Linked DNA regions of Variovorax paradoxus EPS. Each later gene encodes a partner of the first gene's protein in a complex. Links are inferred from orthologs where the notes say so. Each region holds a gene or a part of one and is shown on either strand. Other genes may lie near its edges.

Region 1 (10,521 bases):
CGGCTGACCACCATGTTGCCGATCAGCCCGAAGGCACCGAACAGTGCCCACATCAGGCTCAGCGTGTTGGCGTCCGCACCGAAGCTCTGCTTGAGGATCGGCCCGAAATAGCTGAAGAGCACGAATTGCCCCGAGCCCTGCAGCGCGGTGACCGAGACGATCCCCATCAACACCGGGCTGCGCAGCACGCGCGACCACGCGGCGGCCGTGAGCGCAGTGGGCCGGATGCCGGTGGGCAGCGTGAGCCAGATCGAGGCGGCGCTGACGATGCTGAGCATCGCAATGGCCATGAAGGCCATGCGCCAGCCGAGGTGGCCGCCGATCAGCGCGCCGATGGGCAGGCCCAGCACCGAGGCCATCGACCAGCCGAGGAAGACGAAGGTGACGGCGCGGCCGCGGTGTTCCGGCGGCACTAGCATGCCGGCGCAGGCCGCGGCCTGGGGCGTGAAGATCGCCGGCGCAATCACCGTGAGCATGCGAACCGGCAAGAGCGCGGCGAAGCTCGGCATGAGCGAGGAGAGGGCGTGTCCAGCGGCGTACCAGAGCAGCGTGAGGGCCAGGAGCTGTCGGCGGTCCCAACCCGCGACCAAGGCCGCCAGGAGCGGCGCGCCGAGGCACATCACGATCGCGGCGGCGGTGATCAGCTGACCCGCTGTCGCAGCGGTGACAGCAAGCGATGTGCTGATCTCGTTGAGCGTGCCGGGCACCACCATCACGCCGGTGCCGATCACGAAATTGCCGGCGAGCAGCGCCCAGAGCGCGCCGCGGGGCGCAGGCCGGCTCATTGAATGACCTGCGCCTTCGGCTGCGGTATTCGCCTTGAGGCGGCCCGGCGGCTCATGACCTCACCGGCGAACCTGCAGCGCGCCGGGATTCACGATGTTGGTGGGATTGCCCTTGATGAAGCTCACGACGTTGTCGAAAGCCTGGCCGAAGTAGCTCTCGTAGCTGTCCTGCTCCACATAGCCGATGTGCGGCGTGCAGATGCAGTTTTCGAGGCGCAGCAAGGCGTGGCCCTGCAGCGGCGGTTCGCTCTCGAACACGTCGATGGCCGCGAGGCCTGGGCGTCCGCGATTGAGCGCGGCGAGCAGGGCATCGGCCTCGACCAGTTCGGCGCGGGAGGTGTTCACGAAGAGCGCTGTCGGCTTCATGCGCGACAGGTCTTCGAGCGTGACGAGGCCGTTGGTTTCCTCGTTGAGCCGCAGGTGCACCGACAGCACGTCGGCCGCGGCAAAGAATTCGTGGCGGTTCTGCGCGACTTGGAAGCCATCGGAGCGCGCCTTGGCGCAGCTCGCCTCGCGTCCCCAGATCACCACCTGCATACCGAAGGCCTGCCCGTAGCGCGCGACCAGTTGGCCGATGCGGCCATAGCCCCAGATGCAGAGCGTCTTGCCCTTGAGCACCGAGCCGAGTCCGAAATTGGGCGGCATCGAAGCCGACTTGAGACCCGACTGCTGCCACGCCCCGTGCTTCAAGTTGCTGATGTACTGCGGCAGACGGCGCATGGCCGCCATGATCAGCGCCCAGGTGAGTTCGGCCGGTGCCTGCGGAGAGCCCGAGCCCTCAGCCACTGCCACGCCGCGCTCGGTGCAGGCATTGACGTCGATGTGGCCGCCGACGCGGCCGGTCTGCGAAATGAGCTTGAGCTTGGGCAGCTTTTCGATGAGCTGGCGCGAGATCTGGGTGCGCTCGCGAATCAGCACGATCACGTCGGCATCTTTCAGGCGAACCGACAGTTGGCCGATGCCCTTGACCGTGTTGGTGTAGACCTTGGCCGCGTACGCGTCCAGCTTGGCGGCGCAGCGCAGCTTGCGCACGGCGTCCTGGTAATCGTCGAGGATCACAATGTTCATGGCGTGCCATTGTGCCTCGCAGCATTGGGCTGTCGCGCCGGTGAACGTTTGGATACCCACCCCGGGGCGCTTCTGGAGCGGCTCGCCGGGGGAAATGCCTCAGTGCAGGCGCGTGGAACTAGGCGCGGTTTCCGCGGCTTCGAGTGCGGCCAGTCGGTCGAGCTCCGCACAGACATCGGCCATGCGGCCCGAGATCACCATGCGGCTGCGGTCCCGGCTTTTTCCGTCGATCACGCGAACTACACGCAGCGGGCGTGCAGGCGCGGTGGCGGTTGCCGTCGGTGCCGGCGTGCCAGCGGTGCGCGTGGTACAGGCGGGGCGCACGGCCACGTAGCGCAGTCCGGCGGCGGTGTCGCTGCTGTCCCGGTGACGGGGGCGGCGGGCGGGGATAAGGCGGCTTGCAAGTGACTGCAGCGGCATCCAGAAATCAGCGATGGCGAGGAGGGCGATTCCCATGTGAACTCCAAAAAAGTCTGAGGTTGAACACAGGCAGGATTTCTTGAATCGGCCGCGACAGGGTGATGGCGACTTCGCGCCATACGCCCGCCACCTGTCGAGGCCGGATGGGTGCTGCTGCAAGCAGGCCGCGAGGCCTACATCAGCATGGTGTTGCGGATGAGGCCGACCGCGAGGCCTTCGATTTCGAAAGGTTCGCCGGGCTGCACGATGATGGTCGGGTAGTCGGGGTTCTCGGCGTGCAACTCGATCACCTGCTTGTTGCGCTTCAGGCGCTTGACGGTGACTTCGTCGCCCAGGCGCGCGACCACGATCTGGCCATTGCGCGCTTCCTTGGTGGCCTGAACGGCGAGCAGGTCGCCGTCCATGATGCCGGCGTCGCGCATCGACATGCCGCGCACCTTGAGCAGGTAATCGGGCTGGCGCTGGAACAGCGTGTTCTCGACGTAGTAGGTCTGGTCGACATGCTCTTGCGCCAGGATGGGCGAGCCTGCCGCAACACGGCCGATGAGCGGCAGCGCCAGCTGCGCCATGCCGGGCAGCGAGAGCGAGAACTGCCCGCCTTCGCGATGGCGCGTTTCGTTGAGCGAACGCAGCGCGTCGCCCTTGAGTCGAATGCCGCGCGAGGTGCCGCTGACAAGTTCGATCACGCCCTTGCGGGCCAGCGCCTGCAGGTGCTCTTCGGCGGCGTTGGCCGACTTGAACCCCAGCTCATTGGCGATTTCGGCGCGTGTGGGCGGGGCGCCAGTGCGCGCAATGGCGCTCTGGATCAAGTCGAGGATCTGCTGCTGGCGGGCGGTAAGCTTCACGGCGAACTGCATATGTGGTTCCTTGCGGCACTGGCTAGATATCCAGTACCTGTATTTTTAACCAGTTTTTGGAAGTTGACAAGTCATGGCCAATTTGCCGTTGCCCGAAGTGCGTCGCGTGGTGGTTCTGGGCACCGGGGGGACCATCGCCGGAAAGGCCTCCAGCAGCGGCGACAACATCGGCTACACCGCTGGGCAGGTCGATGTGTCGGATTTGCTGGGTGGCATCGACGCGCCTGAGGGCGTCACCCTGCTGGCGGAACAGGTGGCGCAGGTCGACAGCAAGGACATGGCCATCGACATCTGGCAGAAGCTTGCGCAGCGGTGCATGCATTGGCTGGCGCAACCTGGCGTGGCCGGCGTGGTGATCACCCACGGCACCGACACACTGGAGGAGACGGCTTTCTTCCTTCATTCGGTGTTGGCACCGGCGAAGCCCGTGGTGCTGACTTGCGCGATGCGCCCGGCCACTGCGCTTTCGCCGGATGGTCCGCAGAACGTGCGGGATGCCATCGCCGTCGCGGCGACGGCGGGCGCCCAGGGCGTGACGGCGGTATGCGCCGGCACGGTCCACAGCGGGGTGGAAGTGCAGAAGGTGCACACGTACCGCCTCGATGCCTTCGCATCCGGCGATGCAGGGCCGATTGGCTACGTGGAAGAGGGTGCAGTGCGGCGCGTGAGGGAGTGGCCGACGTCGTCGTCATCCCAAGCGTCGAAGGCACTGAGCGTATCAGGACCTTGGCCGCGGGTCGAGATCGTCATGAGCCACGCCGGTGCAAGCGGCGCAATCATCGATGCGCTTCTTCGGGAGGGCGCGGACGAACCTGTCCGCGGTCTGGTCCTAGCCACCACCGGCAATGGCACCGTGCATCACGCGTTGGAAGCTGCGGCGTTCAAGGCGCAGGACGCGGGCGTTGCGGTGCTGCGCGCGACGCGCTGTACCAATGGCCGCATCCTGCCGAAGACCGATGACCGGCTGCGTGACGCAGGCGCGCTCACACCCGTGAAGGCGCGCATCGCGCTGATGCTGGAACTGCTGGGGGATTAAATAGCCGCCCTGTCGAAGGGCGGCAGGGATCAGCTGCTCAATGCCGCCAGGGCACGTTGCGTGATTTCGTCGACTGTGCCGACGCCCTTGATCGCGCGGTACTTCGGCGCAGCGGCCGGATCGGTCTGGGCCCAGGCCGAGTAGTAGTCGACCAGCGGACGCGTCTGTTGGCTGTACACGTCGAGCCGCTTGCCCACGGTTTCTTCCTTGTCGTCCTCGCGCTGGATCAGGTCCTCGCCGGTCACGTCGTCCTTGCCTTCGATCTTGGGCGGATTGAACTTGACGTGGTAGGTGCGGCCCGATGCCGGGTGCGAGCGGCGGCCGCTCATGCGCTCGATGATGTCGCTGAAGGGCACGTCGATCTCAAGCACGTAGTCGAGCTTGACGCCCGCGGCCTTCATGGCGTCGGCCTGCGGAATGGTGCGCGGGAAACCGTCGAACAGAAAACCTTCGGCGCAATCGGGCTGGGCGATGCGCTCTTTCACGAGGTTGATGATCAGGTCGTCGCTCACCAGAGCACCTGCGTCCATGACGGCCTTGGCCTGCAGTCCGAGCGGCGTGCCGGCCTTGACGGCGGCGCGCAGCATGTCGCCGGTCGAGATTTGGGGGATGCCGTATTTCTGGCAGATGAAGGCCGCTTGCGTGCCTTTGCCCGCCCCGGGCGCGCCCAGCAAAATTAGTCTCATGGTGTCCTCGGACGGTTCTTAGATTTTGTGTCACGCCAAGCGTCGGCCCGAGGGCTGGGCGAGGCGGATTTCACGTCGAGGATAGCATGCGTCCCCATAGGGAATTCCCTCCGCGGCGCACGTCTTAGGAGGCGGACCCGGCAGCAAAGACGGCACGCACGCGCGCCAGATCCTCAGGGGTGTCGATGCCCGGCCCGGGCGCGACATGGCTCACATGCACCGCGATGCGATGCCCATGCCAGAGAGCGCGCAATTGCTCGAGTGCTTCGGTGGCTTCGACCGGCGCTGGCGGCAGCGACGGAAATTTCCGCACGAAGCCGGCGCGATAGCCATAGATGCCGATGTGGCGCAGCGGCGCAGGCAAAGGCAGCGCGGTCGGGGCAGCCCCGCCGGCAGAACCGTCGCGCCACCAGGGAATCGGCGCGCGGCTGAAGTAAAGCGCGTTGCCTTGGGCGTCAAGCACCGCTTTCACCACGTTCGGGTTCATGAAGTCGCTGATCGAGTCGATCTCGTGGGCCGCGGTACTCATCGCGGCCTCGGGATGAAGGGCCAGCGCCGCCGCCACGGCATCGATCAGCTCGGGGTCGATGAGCGGCTCGTCGCCTTGTACGTTGACGACGATCTCGTCGCCATCGAGGCCCAGTTGCTCGCACGCTTCAGCCAGCCGGTCGGTGCCGCTCGGATGGTCCTGGCGAGTGAGGATGGCTTCGACGCCGTGCGCCTTGCAGGCCGAAACGATGGACGCATCGTCTCCGGCCACAACAACGCGCGATGCGCCGGACTGGCTCGCGCGTTGCGCGACACGCACCACCATCGGCAGACCCGCGATATCGGCCAGTGGTTTGTTGGGCAGCCGCGTGGAGGCGAGGCGTGCCGGCACCAAGACGGTGAAGCGCACGGAGCCGGTCACAGACCCAGCTCTTCGTCGGACAGCGTGCGCGCCTCGTTCTCGAGCAGCACCGGGATGCCGTCGCGCACCGGGTAGGCGAGGCGGGCGCTGCGCGAGCACAGCTCCTGCTTCTCGGCGTTCCAGGTCAGGGGGCCCTTGGTCACGGGGCAGACGAGCAGTTCAAGCAGCTTGGTATCCATCGGGCGATGATAGCTTTGCGTCGAGCGCGGCGAAGAATTCCGGGGCGGGTTCGAAGTGCAGCGGCACGGCCAGCGCATCGGGCGCTTTGCGCCACAGCTTGACCGCATCTTTCTCGGTGCACAGCAGGGTGTATTCGCTGCCGGGCGGGCGCTGCCACGCGTCGAAGTCATGGTGATCGGGCAGTGCGATGGTCTCGGTAAGCGTGAGACCGCGCGCGCGCAGCATGTCGAAGAACCCTTCGGGCCGCGCGATGGCTGCCAGCGCGATCAGCGGCTTGCCCGCGAGGGTCGCGAGAGGAACACGCTTGCCGTCGCTTGCAACAGCATCCTGCGCAAGATTGCGCGTGGCGGTGTAGCCGCCGGCAAAGGCAGGCCGCTCGCCGCTATGGAGTACCAAGTCGCAGCGACGTGGCCAAGGTTCGCGTAACAGGCCCGCAGGCAGCAGCCAGCCGTTGCCGATGCCGCGGTCGTCGAACACGCAGATTTCGACATCGCGAGCGAGTGCCAGGTGCTGCAGCCCGTCGTCGCTCACGATCACTTGTGTGGCCGGATGCCGCTCCAGCAGGGCGCGCGCGGCTTCGACGCGTCGTCGCGCAACGAAAACCGGGGCACCCGTAGCGTGGCGAATCAGCGCCGGTTCGTCGCCGACATCGTGGGGATCGCTTCCTTCGAGCACTTCGCGGCAATCGTCGGTGCGTCGGCCGTACCCGCGCGACACCACGCCGACCTGAAGCCCACGAGCCTGCAGATGCCGGACGACAGCCATCACGACAGGCGTCTTGCCCGCACCGCCTGCAATCACGTTGCCAACGACGATGACAGGAACGGGCACGCGTTCTACCCGCAGCCATCCGATCCGATAGAGCCAGCCGCGCAGCGCAAAGATCGCGCCGTAGAGCAGCGACAGCGGCCACAGCAGGCAGGCCAGCAGGCCGCGGTGCAGCCAGGCGTCCTGCAGCCGCGAGGCCGATGCGCCGGACGCGCCCGTGCTACTGCGGCCCTGCAACGGCACTCAGTGCCCGGCTTGCGCCGTCGACTGTGCGGCGAAGGTGATCTGCATCAGGCCGGCGCGGCGCGCGGCTTCCATCACCGTGACCACGGCCTGGTGCGGGCTGCTTGCGTCGGCGCTGATGATCACTACGCTTTCCTTGCCGCCGGTGGCCGCGGCGCCGAGTGCTGCAGCCACGGTGCTCACGTTGCGGTCTGCAACGGCGGCCTTGTTGACCGTATAGCGGCCGTCGGCGGAGACCGTCACGATCACTTCCTTTGGATAGTCGCGTTGCGCGTCCACGTCCGCCGTCGGCAGCCGCAACTGCATCTCGGTGAACTTGCTGTAGGTGGTCGACAGCATCAGGAAGATCAGGATGACCAGCAGCACGTCGATGAACGGGATCAGGTTGATCTCCGGCTCGTCGCGCGCGCCGTGGCGAAACTGCATGCGGGCGCGGGTCATTTGCGCAGCGCGTTCAGGTGGCGTGCAAAGCGCTCACCCGAGAGTTCGAGGTTCAGCAGGTATTCGTCGACGCGGCTGCGGAAGTAGCGCCAGAAGATCAGCGTGGGAATCGCCACGATCAGACCGAACGCTGTGTTGTAGAGCGCGATCGAGATGCCGTGCGCCAGTTGAGCCGGGTTGCCCGAGCCAACCGCGCCGTTGACGGGCGACTGCGAACCGAAGATCTCGATCATGCCGATCACCGTACCCAGCAGGCCGAGCAGCGGCGCAGCGGAGGCGATGGTGGCCAACGCCGGCAGGTAGCGCTCCAGCTTGTGCGCAATGGTGCGGCCCGACGCTTCCATGGCAGCGCGAAGATCGTCTTCGGTGCAGCGCGGATTGGCGTTGAGCGCCCGAAGACCCGCAGCCAGCACCTGCCCGAGCATCGAGTTGCGTTCGAGTTTGGTGACGACGTCGGGGCCGGGAATGGCTCCGCGCGAGACAGTGATGGTTTCGTCGAGCAATTTTGGCGGAAGCACCTTCACGGTCTTCAGACTCGTGAAACGTTCTATAACCAGCGCGAGCGCAATAACCGAACAAGCGAGCAGCGGCCAAATAGGCCAACCCGCGGCAACAATGATGGAAAACAAGAAAATCCTCCGGCCCGTAGACTGCAAATGCGCGGCGATTATCCACCGAGCCCACCATCGGCATGCGGCTTGTTTGCGTGTCAGCAAGGACGCACAGATTCTGTGGATAACTTTGTGATTAACCTGCTTCGCAACTCGTCCGAACCCGCATGGATGGGCCTTTCCGCTAGATCGATTGAATTTTGAGCAGTACTTTTTTGAATGAAATCAACCACTTGCACGAGAAACCGTGCACCTGCCCCGCACGGGGGACTTGGGGCTGGGGAAGTCAGGCCTGTTGTGGAAGAGTGGCTTTCGGCCATTCGTGCGCTTTGTGAACTTGCGTGAAACGAATTCGGCGCCCGGGCCGCGCATCTGGGCTGTCGGCGCGCTGTGCCGGGCCGTGGCCGACACGCTGGACGCTCGCTTCAATCCGGTCAGCGTGCGCGGCGAGATATCGGGTTTTTCGCGCGCCTCAAGTGGACATTGTTACTTCTCGCTCAAGGACGAGTCCGGCCAGTTGCGCTGCGCGATGTTCCGTCGCGCCGCCGGATTGCTCGATTTTTCGCCTCGCGACGGTGACCAGGTGGAGGTGCGAGGACGTCTTGCCGTGTACGAGCCGCGCGGCGACCTCCAACTGGTCGTCGAAAGCCTGAGGCGTGCCGGGCAGGGCGCGCTCTTCGAGCAGTTCCTGCAGCGCAAGGCGCGCCTCGAAGCCGAGGGGCTGTTCGATCCGGCGCGCAAGCGCGCGTTGCCCACCATGCCGCGCGCGGTCGGTGTCGTCACTTCGCTCGGCGCGGCTGCGCTGCACGACGTCGTGACCGCGCTGCGACGGCGCGTGCCGCACATTCCCGTGGTTTTGGCTCCGGCAGCAGTGCAGGGCGCTAATGCGCCCGCCGAGCTGGTGCGCGCGCTGCAGTCGCTCTACACATTGGAGCCCGCCGTCGATGTGATCCTGCTGGTGCGAGGCGGTGGTTCGATCGAAGACCTGTGGGCCTTCAACGACGAGACGCTGGCGCGGACCATCGTGCAGAGCCCCGTGCCGGTGGTGAGCGGTGTCGGGCACGAAACCGACTTCACCATCGCCGACTTCTGCGCGGACCTGCGTGCGCCCACCCCCACCGCCGCGGCCGAACTCGTCAGCGCGCCGCGCGACCAGTGGCTCGGGGCGCTCGATTTGCTCAACGAGCGGCTCGGCGATGCGCTGGGCACGCGCCTCGACGTGCTCGGGCAGCGGCTCGATCAGGCCGCGGGCCGCCTCGGCCGCCCATCGAATCTGGTGGCTCGCCAGCAACTTCGCTTGGCGCACCATGCGCAGCGCCTGCACTTTGCGGTGCTGTCGAGACAAGAGCGCTTGGCGCAGGTGCCGCGGTCGATCGCGGCCGATCTTCCAGCGAAGTTCGACCGCGCACTTGTGCAGCGGCGCGAACGCCTGGAGCGCGTGGCTCTGCGCCTGCGTCTGCTCGATCCGGCACTCGTACTGCAGCGCGGCTACGCCTGGCTCACCGATGCGGATGGCCGGGCGGTCGTCAGCGCGAAAAAGCTGCATGCAGGCGATGCGGTCGTCGCAAGGCTCGCGGATGGCGAGGTTGACCTGACCGTGACGCATGGAGGGAGCAACAACGGGAACACGTCCGACGCGCTCTCGAAAATTAGTTCCTAGAATCCTTTATTCCCCACAACCAACCCACGAGAAAAAACCATGGAACATGTGCTCCCACCCCTGCCGTACGCCCTCGACGCGCTGGCACCCGAGTATTCGAAGGAGACCCTCGAGTACCACTACGGCAAGCACCACAACGCCTACGTGGTGAACCTCAACAACCTGCAGAAGGGCACCGAATTCGAAGCCCTCACGCTGGAAGAAATCATCAAGAAGGCCAGCGGCGGCATCTACAACAACGCTGCGCAAATCTGGAACCACACCTTCTTCTGGAACTGCATGAAGCCCCAAGGCGGCGGTGCCCCCACCGGCGCGCTGGCCAAGGCCATCGATGCGAAGTGGGGCAGCTACGACGCCTTCAAGGAAGCCTTCGTGAAGTCGGCAGTCGGCAACTTCGGTTCGGGCTGGACGTGGCTCGTGAAGAAGGCCGACGGTTCGGTGGACATCGTGAACACCGGTGCCGCCGGCACGCCGCTGACGACCGCTGACACGGCGCTGCTGACCGTGGACGTCTGGGAGCACGCCTACTACATCGACTACCGCAACCTGCGCCCGAAGTTTGTCGAGACCTTCCTGGCCAAGCTGGTGAACTGGGACTTCGCGGCCAAGAACTTCGGCTGAGCCACATTCGCGCATTAAAAAAGCCGACCCTCGGGTCGGCTTTTTTGAGGGCTGAAGGCGGCAGAAACTCAGCGCTTGGCGGCCGAGAACAGTTCGCCGCCGAGCTTGGCACCCTTCTTGATGTTCTTCTTGGCAAACCAGCCCTGGTTCATCTCGAGCACATAGCGCACGGGCTCTTCGGAGCAATGCGAGTTCTCGGTCAGCGGCTGCATATCGACCAGGTTGACGATGCGGC
Region 2 (10,515 bases), 1.6 Mb from region 1 along the record:
GCGCTCAGGTCCATGCCCTTGAAGTCCTTGGCCGGGTCCCAGTCCTTGGGCACCAGTTCTTCCCAGGTGATTTGGCGCGGCTGGCCCGGCGTGCCCTTGGCAACGGCGGGTGCGGCAGCCTTGCCGCCGAGCGGGTTCGATGCGGTGGTGTCCTTGGGGGCTGGTTCGGCGGCCCATGCCATCGCTGCGAGGCCGGCGCCGGCCAGCAGCAATGAAAGCCGATTGAAAGCCGTGATCGTGGAAATCTTCTTTGCGATGCGCATGGTTCAAATCCTCGGTGAGAGGCCGTCCGCCAGTGAGAGTCGGTAGGCGCGAATGCCAGGGAGCAAGCTTGCCAGCCAGCCTGCGACCAGCAGGCTCGCCATCAGCAGCCACTCGTTGAGTGTAGGTTCCGAGAGGCTCAGTGTCAGCCCGAACTGCGACTGCAGCCACGGCGAGAGCAGGGCGATGCCGAGCACCGCCATCACCACGCCGAAGGCCACGCCGAGCACGGTGACCATCGCGCCTTCGAGCGCGAGCAGCGCCAGCACATGGCGCAGGCCCGCGCCCACGGCGCGCAGCACAGCCAACTCGCGCCGCCGTTCATTCAGGCCCGCCATCACCACGGAGACCAGGCCCGCGAGGCTCACCAGCGCGACCAACGCCGACATCAGCAAGAGCGCGTTCTCGCCGATGCCGATCACGCTCCACAACTCGTCGAGCGCCACGCCGGGGAGGATGGCCATCAGCGGTTCGCCGTTGTAGGTGGAAATCCAGCGCTGCACGCCGAACACCGCGGCGCGGTTCTTCAGGCCCACGAGCGCGGCCGTCACGTTCTTGGGCGTGAGGTCGAACTTGCGCACCTGCTCGGCGGGAATCTTCACGCCCGGCATCGGCGCGCCGCCCACCCATTCGAGGTGGATGGCCTCCATCGCTTCGAGGCCGATGTGCACCGTGCGGTCCACCGGCGTGCCGGTGCGTGCGAGCACGCCGACCACGGTGAAGGGCTTGTCGGCATGCTCGGCCACGTTGAGTTCGCCGCTGCCGTGCGCGAGCGTGATCTTCTGGCCCACGTGGTAGCCGAGCTTGTCGGCCACTTCGGCACCGACCACCGCATCGAAGAGTTCGCTGAAGGGCTTGCCCTCGCGCAGCTTCAGGAGTTGCTTGTCGCCGTAGCGAAAGCGCGCGAAGTACTCGGGCGATGTCGCCAGCACCGCGAAGCCGCGGTGCGAATCGCCCAGCGACAGCGGCACGACCCAGTCGACGCCCTGGTGCGCGGCCAGCGCCTGCACGCTCTTCCAGGAGATGTTGTTGGTGGCCGCGCCGATGCGGAACACCGAGTACAGCAGGAGCTGCGTGGAGCCGGTGCGCGCGCCGACGATGAGGTCGGTGCCCGAAACGGACGAGGCGAAGTTCTCGCGCAGCTCGGTGCGGATGCGCTCGACGCCAAGCAGCAGGAAGGTCGAGAGCGCGATCGAGAACACAGTGAGTGCGAGCGTGAACCGGCGGTTCCAGGCGCTGCGCCACGCGATGGAAAAGAGGGCGTTCATGCGTCCACCGCCATCGCCGTCGAAGCCGCGCGATTGATCTCGGGCAGCAGCACATGCCGCGCGAAGCGCTGCGCAATGCGCTGGTCATGGCTCACGAAGACGAGGGCGCTGTGGTTCTCGACGCAGGCGGTCAACAGCACGTCGAGAAAGGCCTCGCGCCGGTCTTCGTCGAGCGCGGAGGTCGGCTCGTCGGCAATCACCACTTCGGGCTGGCCGATGAGCGCACGCGCCGCGGCCACGCGCTGCTGCTGGCCCACCGAGAGCTGCAGCGCCTGGCGCTTCCAGAGGTTGCGGTCCAGGCCCATCTGGTCGAGCAGGTGCTCTGCTTCTTCGCGTGAACCGTGCGAACTGCCGCGGCGCGCGGCCTGCGCTTCGCGCCGCGCCGAAAAGCGGCAGGGCAGCAGCACGTTGTCGAGCACGCTCAGGTAAGGCAGCAGGTTGAACTGCTGGAAGATGTAGCCGACATGCGCCACGCGGCAGCGGTCGCGCGCGGCGCTGGAGAGCTGTGACCAGTCGTGGCCCAGCAAACTCACGCGGCCTTCGTCGGCCACCAGCACGCCGGCCAGCAGCGACAGCAGCGTGCTCTTGCCGCAGCCGCTCGGGCCGTGCAGAAACACCGATTCGCCGGCGGTGATGCGGAAGGCCTCGATGTCGATGCAGGGCGCCTTCACGCCGGGCCATGTAAAGCGCAGCGATTCGGCCGCGAGCACGACGCGCAGGGGCGTCGAGTCGGCCTGCGAAGCGGTGCTCACAGTGCTACTTGCCCCAGCTCAAGCGAGCGGGCTGGGCCGCTTGCGCACCGGTGGGACGCTTGAGCTGGCGCTTGAACTGGCCTTGCGACGAAGCGATCTGCGAATCGATCTGGCGCAGGCCCTTGAAGACGCTGAACAGGTTCAGGTCGATGAACTTCGCGGCGGCCGCGTTGGTGCAGTTGAAGGAGAAGGTCGCGTCCAGGTCGGCATGGCCCGGAGGCTCGTTCGGGTCGGGGTTGCCGAGGCCGAGCGCGCCGGAGCGCAGGTCGACCGGGCCGAGCTTGCAGTTGGCGGCGGGGTCGATGGTGAAGAGCTTGTCGGCCGCGCGTAATTGGGCGACGGCGGCTTCGACGGTGGCTTTATCGGCATCGGTCTTCGGGGCGCGTTCGAAGCCGACGATGTTGTCCAGCGGCGATTCCATGTCGATCACCACGGTGGGGCCGTCGATGGCCACGTCCAGCTTCATCTGGCCGTGCACATGGGCGTGTTGCTGCTGGGCTTGCGCGGAAACGAACGGGGCTGCAGCGAACAAGGCTGCGGAGATTGCGAGACCGGAGATGCGTCGGAGTCGGATGGGTTTCATGGTTCTGCGCCTTGCCGGGTCGGCAGCCCCGGCGTGTTGCTCCATTCGCTCCAGCTGCCGGCATAGAGCGCGGTCGTCCCGAGCCCGGCGATCTGCATCGCAAGCAGGTTGGGCACCGCGCTCACGCCGCTGCCGCATTGGTGGACGACTGTCGCCGCATCGCGTCCCGCGAGCAGCGCTTCGAACTCGGCACGCAATTGCGATGCTGGCTTGAACTTGCCGTCGGGGCCGAGGTTGTCGGCGAAGGGCCGGTTCAGGGCCCCGGGGATGTGACCGGCAATCGGGTCCAGAGGTTCCACCTCGCCGCGATATCGTGCACCGGCCCGTGCGTCGATCAGCTGCTGGTCAGCTTGGCCGAGCCGACGCAACACGGTGTCGGTAGTCACGAGCTTCGCCAACGGCTCGCCCTGTACGAAATTCGACTGGAAGCGCGCGGGCTCCTCGCGGTCGGTCACTTCGCCGCCCACGGCCTGCCAGGCCTGCAGGCCGCCGTCGAGCACGGCCACCGCGTCGTGGCCCATCCACTTGAGCATCCACCACAGGCGCCCGCAGTAGTTGGCGCCGTTGCGGTCGTACACCACGGCCTGCATGTCGTTGGAGAATCCGACGCTGGAAAGCCACGCCGCGAACTTCTCGCGGCTGGGCAGCGGATGGCGGCCGCCCGAGGCGGGCACGCCGTCTTCCTGCGCGACGACCACGTCGCCGTGCGCGCCGGGCAGGCCGTGCCTGGCGCTCAGGTCGGTGTCGAGGTTGGCGTATTGCGCGCCCGGAATGTGGGCCGCGGCGTAGAGCTGCGGGCCGGCTTCGGGCTTCATGAGGTCGAAGCTGCAGTCGAACACCATGAGCGGTGCATCGCTGGCTTGCAGTTGCTGGAGTTGTTCGACGCTGACGAGGGTGGTGTACATGGTCGTGATCTCCTTCGGAGAGGTTGTCTTCAGTGTTCTTCGGCCGGCGCCTTGGGCACCGCCCGCTGGCGCAGCACGGTGGCCGCGATGCCGCTCGCGATGATGAGCGCCATGCCGCCCCAGCCGGCGGCATCGATGCGGTCATCGAACACCACCACGCTGTAGAACGCCGCAAAGATGATGCCCGAGTACTGCAGGTTGGCCACCACGAGGGTGCCGGCTTCTGTCTTGGCCGTGGCGTAGGCACGGGTCATGCAGAGCTGCCCGAGGGCGGCGAGCAGGCCGATGGGCAGCAGCCACAGCGCATGCTGCCACGTCCACGAACTGCCGCCCGAAAACCCGGTGGCCGCCGTGGCGAAGGCACCGGCGACGGCCGAGCCGACCGCGAAATAGAAAACCGTGCGCAGCTCTGGCTCGCCGATGCGAGAGAGCGCCACGACCTGCATGTAGGCGAAGGCGGCCGTGAGGCCCGACAGCAGCCCCAGCATGCCCGCGAAGCCTTCGTTGCCGCTCACCGTGGGCTTGAGCATCAGCACCACGCCGATGAAGCCTGCGAGCACCGTCATGGCGAGCGCGCCCTGCAGCGGCGGGCGCGCCACGCGGCCGTCGCGTCCGGGCACCGGCACCCATGCGAGCAGCGCGCCGCCAATCAGGAAGGCAGCGACCCACACGCTGCTCATGTAGTTGAGCGTGACGGCGGTGGCGAGCGGCATGTGCGCGATGGCGTAGAACCATGCTCCCAGCGAGATCACGCCGATGGTGCTGCGCCACGCGTGCATGCCGGGGTATTTGGTGGCGAGCGAGACGCGCATCTTGCGAGCCAGGAGCCAGAGGAAAACGATGCCGATGAGGCCGCGGCCCAGCACCATCTCGCCGCTGTTGAACCACTGCGAGGCGACCTTCACGACCACGCTCATCGTCGCGAACAAAAAGGCGCCGAGCACCATCCAGAGCGCTTGCACTATTGACTCTCCCCCAGGCTTCGCACACTTCGTGTCGCTTCTCCAACCCCCTCACCGGGGGCAACACCAGCGGCCCGGCAAAGCCGGTTCCGCGGTGTTCCCAGAACACCCGTCGATGCGGCAGTCATCGACTCAGGTGCTCTGCATCGCGGCCTTGTACCACTCGTGGAACTGCTGCATGCCGTCTTCCATCGGGCTCTGGTACGGGCCGGTCTCGTTGTCGCCGCGCAGCATCAGCGCGCGGCGGCCGGCGTCCATGCGCTCGGCGATCTCGTCGTCTTCCACGCAGGTCTCCATGTAGGCGGCCTGCTGGGCCTCGACGAACTCGCGCTCGAAGGCGACGATTTCCTCGGGGTAGAAGAACTCCACCATGTTGAGCGTCTTGGTCGGGCTCACCGGGTGCAGCGTCGAGACGGTGAGCACATGCGGATACCACTCGACCATCACGTGCGGGTAGTAGGTGAGCCAGATCGCGCCGTACTTCGGCGGCTTGCCGTCGCGGTACTTGAGCAACTGCTCCTGCCACTTCTGGTAGACCGGGCTGCCCGCTCGGCCGAGGCGGTTGGCCACTCCGACCGTCTGCACCGAATAGTTCTGGTTGAACTCCCAGCGCAGGTCGTCGCAGGTGACGAAGCTCCCGAGGCCGGGGTGGAACGGGCCGACGTGGTAGTCCTCCAGATAGACCTCGATGAAGGTCTTCCAGTTGTAGTTGCACTCGTGCAGCTCGACGCGGTCGAGCGCGTAGCCCGAGAAGTCGAGGTCGGCCTGCGGGCCCAGGCCGCGCATGTCGGCGGCCACGTCGCGGCCGGTGCCGTCCGAATTCTTCTCGAACAGGAGGCCGTTCCACTCGGTGAGCGGGTAGTTGTGCAGGTTCAGGCACGGGTCCTGATCGAAATGCGGGGCGCCGATCAGCGTGCCGGTGGTGCGCGCATCGCTCGCGGCGTAGGTCCAGCGGTGCAGCGGGCAGACGATGTTGCCGCCGGCCTGGTTGTCCAGCTGGCCGCGGCCCTGCAGGATCAGCGCCTGGCGGTGGCGGCACACGTTGGAGATCAGCTCCACGCCCTTGGGCGTGTGGACCAGCGCGCGGCCTTGGTGCTCCTGCGGCAGGGTGTGGAAATTGCCCATTTCGGGCACGGCGAGGCGATGGCCGACATAGCGGGGCCCTCGCGCAAAAAGGTTCTGCATTTCGCGGGCGTACAGGGCCTCGTCGAAATACGCGGAAACTGGAAGTTGGCTCGCGGCCTGCTGCAGTTGAAGACTTAAATCAGACATGGAGGACCTGACCAAGCTCCCCACAGGGAGAAAAAGAGGAAATAACGGAAGGCGCCGTCTGAGAGTGCGACGGCCCGAAGAATGTGTCGGTTTTGCCAACAAGAAGAATTCGCATTGTACCCGGGGGCCCCCATTTGTCCCCCCGTCCTAAAATGCCCCGTTTCACCCACGTTCCGTTGCATGCCCAAGGTGCCTTCCCCTTCCTCTTCCAGCCCGGCGGCCACGCCCGATACGGGGCCGTTGCCCGTCAGTTACGAAGCCGGGCTTCAGGAACTGGAACAACTGGTTGCAGAACTCGAATCGGGCCAGTTGCCCCTCGATCAGCTCCTGGGCAGCTACCAGCGCGGCGCCGCATTGCTCGCCTTCTGCCGCGACAAGCTGCAGGCGGTCGAAGACCAGATCAAGGTGCTCGACGCGGGCAGCCTCAAGGTCTGGACGGCCGAATGAGCGCGGCCACCATGACCGACTGGACCCCCGCCCGGCTCGCCGGCTGGAGCGAACCGCACCTGATGCGTGTCGAAGCGGCGCTGTCGCGCTGGGTCGGCGTCGAGGCGCCGGTACTGCTGGGCGATGCGATGCGCTACGCGGTGCTCGACGGCGGCAAGCGCCTGCGGCCGCTCCTGGTGCTCGCGGCCAGCGAGGCGGTCGGCGGCAATGAAGCCGCTGCGCTGCGCGCGGCCTGCGCCGCCGAACTGATCCACGCCTATTCGCTGGTGCACGACGACCTGCCCTGCATGGACAACGACGTGCTGCGCCGTGGCAAGCCCACGGTGCATGTGAAGTTCGGCGAAGCCGATGCGCTGCTCGCGGGCGACGCGCTGCAGGCCCTGGCCTTCGAGCTGCTGGCGCCCGAGGGCGACGAGATTCCCGCGGCCACGCAGGCCACGCTGTGCCGCCTGCTCGCGCGCGCCGCCGGCAGCCAGGGCATGGCGGGCGGCCAGGCGATCGACCTGGCCAGCGTCGGCATTGCACTCAACGAAACCCAGCTGCGCGAAATGCACCGGCTGAAGACCGGCGCGCTGCTGCAGGGCAGCGTCGAGATGGGCGCTGCGTGCGGCAATGTGAGCGCCGCTGCGCTGGCGGCGCTGCGCGACTACGGCGCGGCAATCGGCCTCGCATTCCAGGTGGTGGACGACATCCTCGACGTCACCGCCGATTCGCAAACCCTGGGCAAGACGGCCGGCAAGGACGCCGCCGCCGACAAGCCCACCTATGTGTCGCTGCTCGGCCTCGACGGTGCACGCACGCAGGCCCGCCAACTGCTGGCCGATGCGCTCGCCGCCCTGACCAAGAGCGGCCTGGCCGACACCGCCGCGCTGCGTGCATTGGCCCACATGGTGGTCGACCGCGACCGCTGAAAAAAGAACAAATCCCACATGGCTCCGTTGCTTCCCACTCTCCACGACCCCTCGCCGATCCGCCAGTACGACCGCGCACAGCTGCGGCAGCTGTCCGACGAGGTGCGCGCCTGCGTGCTCGACAACGTCTCGCGCACCGGCGGCCACCTGAGTTCCAACCTCGGCACGGTCGAGCTCACCGTCGCGCTGCACCACGTGTTCAACACGCCGCACGATCGGCTCGTGTGGGACGTTGGCCACCAGACCTATCCGCACAAGATCCTCACCGGCCGCCGCGAGCGCATGCCCACGCTCAGGCAGATCGGCGGCATCTCGGGCTTTCCGCAGAGGAGCGAAAGCGAGTACGACACCTTCGGCACCGCGCACTCGTCCACCAGCATCTCGGCCGCGCTCGGCATGGCAATGGCGGCCAAGCAGAAGGGCGAAGACCGCTACACCGTGGCGATCATTGGCGACGGCGCATTGACGGCCGGCATGGCCTTCGAAGCGCTCAACAACGCGGGCGTGTGCGACTGCAAGCTCCTGGTGATCCTGAACGACAACGACATGTCGATCAGCCCGCCGGTGGGCGCACTCAACCGCTACCTCGCGCAGCTGATGAGCGGCAATTTCTACGCCGCCGCCAAGAACGTCGGCAAGAGCGTTCTGCGCGCCGCGCCGCCGCTGTTCGAACTCGCCAAGCGCTTCGAGCAGCATGCCAAGGGCATGGTGGTGCCGGCCACGCTGTTCGAGCAGTTCGGCTTCAACTATGTCGGCCCGATCGACGGGCACGACCTCGATTCGCTGGTGCCCACGCTGGAGAACCTCAAGCATCTGAGCGGCCCGCAGTTCCTGCACGTGGTCACGAAGAAGGGGCAGGGCTACAAGCTGGCCGAGGCCGATCCGGTGGCCTACCACGGGCCGGGCAAGTTCGATCCGCAAGTCGGCCTCGTCAAGTCGACCACGGTAGCCAAGCAGACCTTCACGCAGGTGTTCGGCCAGTGGCTGTGCGATACCGCCGCGCACGACGGCCGGCTCGTGGGCATCACGCCCGCGATGCGCGAAGGCTCGGGGCTCGTCGAGTTCGAGCAGCGCTTTCCCGATCGTTACTACGACGTCGGCATCGCCGAACAGCACGCGGTCACCTTCGCGGCCGGTCTGGCATGCGAGGGCCTGAAGCCGGTGGTCGCGATCTACTCGACCTTCCTGCAGCGCGCGTACGACCAGCTGATCCACGACGTGGCGATCCAGAACCTGCCGGTGGTGTTCGCGCTCGACCGCGCCGGCCTCGTCGGCGCCGATGGCGCGACGCACGCGGGCGCCTACGACATTCCGTTCCTGCGCTGCATTCCCAACATGAGCATCGCCTGCCCCGCGGACGAACGCGAGTTGCGCCAGTTGCTCACGAGCGCCTACGAGCAGAACCACCCGGTGGCGGTGCGCTATCCGCGCGGCGCGGGTGCCGGCGTTGCGCCGCACCTCACGCTGGACGCACTGCCGCTCGGCAAGGGCGAGGTGCGCCGCGAAGGCAAGCGCATCGCGATCCTCGCGTTCGGCTCGCTGCTGTACCCGGCGCTCACCGCGGCCGAATCGCTCGATGCCACGGTGGTCAACATGCGCTGGGCCAAGCCGCTCGACGTCGAACTGCTGCTGCAGGTGGCGGGCACGCACGATGCCATCGTCACGCTCGAAGAGGGCGCCACGATGGGCGGCGCGGGCAGTGCGGTGCTCGAGGCATTGCAGGCTGCGAATGTGCAGAAGCCGGTGCTGCAACTGGGCCTGCCCGACCGCTTCATCGAACATGGCGATCCGGCCAAGCTGCTTGCATCGATCGGACTCGATGCTACGGGCATTGCGGCATCGATCACGCAACGCTTCGGCGCCGTCGCAGGGTAAACCCCCGCCGGACGCCTGTAAGGCGGTTTTTACAATCAAGAAGACTTATACAAAAGTCCCCAACGCGGTCACAAGCCGCGTTTCGTTTTTCCCAAGAACTCGGAGTGCATTCAATGGATCGTCGTTCCCTCATCAAAAACGCGGGCATCGCCGGCGTTTTGGCCGCCGGCATTGCGCCGGCCGTTCACGCGCAATCTGCGATTCGCTGGCGTCTCGCGTCCAGCTTTCCCCGTTCGCTCGACACCATTTTCGGCAGTGCCGAAATGCTCTCGAAAACAGTCAAGGCACTGTCGGGCGGCAAGTTCGAAATCTCGGTCCATCCGGCCGGTGAGCTGATGCCCGCATTCGGCGTCGTCGATGCGCTGCAGGGCGACACGCTCGAAATGGCGCAAACCGCCGCCTACTACTTCACCGGCAAGGACCCGATCTTCGCGTTCAGCTGCGCCGTGCCCTTCGGCCTCACCGCACGCCAGACCGATTCGTGGAAAGAGTACGGCAACGGCCGCAAGCTGCTGGATGCCTTCTTCGCGCAGTACAACTTCCGCACCGCCAGCGCCGGCAACACCGGCACGCAGATGGGCGGCTGGTACCGCAAGGAAATCAAGACGGTCGCAGACCTGAAGGGCCTGAAGATGCGCATGGGCGGCGGCGTGTTCGGCGAGGCCATGGCCAAGCTGGGCGTGGTGTCGCAGAACATGCCCGCCGGCGACGTGTACCAAGCGCTCGAGAAGGGCACGCTGGACGCCGCCGAGTTCGTCGGCCCGTACGACGACGAGAAGCTGGGCTTCAACAAGGTCGCCCCGTACTACTACTACCCCGGCTGGTGGGAAGGCGGCGCCGACCTGGAGTTCTTCATCAACAACAAGGCCTACGCCAAGCTGTCGGACGAGAACAAGGCCATCCTCGATGCGGCCACCAAGGTTGCCGCGCGCGACATGATCGCCAAGTACGACGCCTTCAACCCGCTCGCGATCAAGCGCCTCGTGGCCGCCAAGACGCAGCTCAAGCCGTTCCCGAAGGCCGTGATGGACGCGGGCTTCAAGGCCTCGATGGAAGTGTTCGCCGAGCACGAAGCCAAGTCGGCCGACTTCAAGAAGATTCACCAGGACATGCGCGCCTTCCAGCGCGACCAGATCCTGTGGAACCGCTTCTCGGAGTACCCGTTCAACCAGTACATGAACTCGGTCAAGATCTGATGCGATGCACCGCCGCCGGCTTGCCGGCGGCGTGCAGCAAAAAGGCCGGTCCGCTTGCGCGGGCCGGCCTTTTTTCATGGGCC

The links.
Region 2: the proteins of xseA (region 1) and xseB are in contact, whole or in part, in a cryo-EM structure (PDB 8TXR), measured with the Escherichia coli proteins. The link is inferred for Variovorax paradoxus EPS from one-to-one orthologs.

What each region holds. Positions count from the first base shown.
Region 1 is NC_014931.1:3,535,086-3,545,606, reverse strand. Bases 7,604-10,500 are described here. They hold xseA (exodeoxyribonuclease VII large subunit), read left to right. Parts: upstream 7,604-8,336; coding sequence 8,337-9,665; downstream 9,666-10,500. Other genes in these bases: VARPA_RS16355 (DUF192 domain-containing protein), read right to left, coding at 10,355-10,500; VARPA_RS31650 (superoxide dismutase), read left to right, coding at 9,705-10,286; VARPA_RS16370 (MotA/TolQ/ExbB proton channel family protein), read right to left, coding at 7,604-8,023. Also shown: VARPA_RS16420 (MFS transporter), read right to left, coding at 1-785; VARPA_RS16415 (D-2-hydroxyacid dehydrogenase family protein), read right to left, coding at 846-1,853; VARPA_RS16410 (hypothetical protein), read right to left, coding at 1,953-2,309; transcriptional repressor LexA, read right to left, coding at 2,447-3,130; VARPA_RS16400 (asparaginase), read left to right, coding at 3,204-4,166; adk (adenylate kinase), read right to left, coding at 4,196-4,852; kdsB (3-deoxy-manno-octulosonate cytidylyltransferase), read right to left, coding at 4,977-5,750; VARPA_RS16385 (Trm112 family protein), read right to left, coding at 5,759-5,941; lpxK (tetraacyldisaccharide 4'-kinase), read right to left, coding at 5,922-6,953; VARPA_RS16375 (ExbD/TolR family protein), read right to left, coding at 6,954-7,379; more of VARPA_RS16370, read right to left, coding at 7,391-7,603; more of VARPA_RS16355, read right to left, coding at 10,501-10,521. UniProt on the Escherichia coli protein: Bidirectionally degrades single-stranded DNA into large acid-insoluble oligonucleotides, which are then degraded further into small acid-soluble oligonucleotides.
Region 2 is NC_014931.1:1,903,594-1,914,108, forward strand. What follows is about bases 4,926-7,816. They hold xseB (exodeoxyribonuclease VII small subunit), read left to right. Parts: upstream 4,926-6,183; coding sequence 6,184-6,450; downstream 6,451-7,816. Other genes in these bases: VARPA_RS08650 (aromatic ring-hydroxylating oxygenase subunit alpha), read right to left, coding at 4,926-6,003; VARPA_RS08660 (polyprenyl synthetase family protein), read left to right, coding at 6,447-7,361; dxs (1-deoxy-D-xylulose-5-phosphate synthase), read left to right, coding at 7,380-7,816. Outside these bases: VARPA_RS08620 (DUF3299 domain-containing protein), read right to left, coding at 1-263; VARPA_RS08625 (ABC transporter permease), read right to left, coding at 267-1,529; VARPA_RS08630 (ABC transporter ATP-binding protein), read right to left, coding at 1,526-2,281; VARPA_RS08635 (DUF2796 domain-containing protein), read right to left, coding at 2,286-2,864; VARPA_RS08640 (sulfurtransferase), read right to left, coding at 2,861-3,769; VARPA_RS08645 (DMT family transporter), read right to left, coding at 3,799-4,716; more of VARPA_RS08650, read right to left, coding at 4,864-4,925; more of dxs, read left to right, coding at 7,817-9,236; VARPA_RS08670 (TRAP transporter substrate-binding protein), read left to right, coding at 9,350-10,432. UniProt on the Escherichia coli protein: Bidirectionally degrades single-stranded DNA into large acid-insoluble oligonucleotides, which are then degraded further into small acid-soluble oligonucleotides.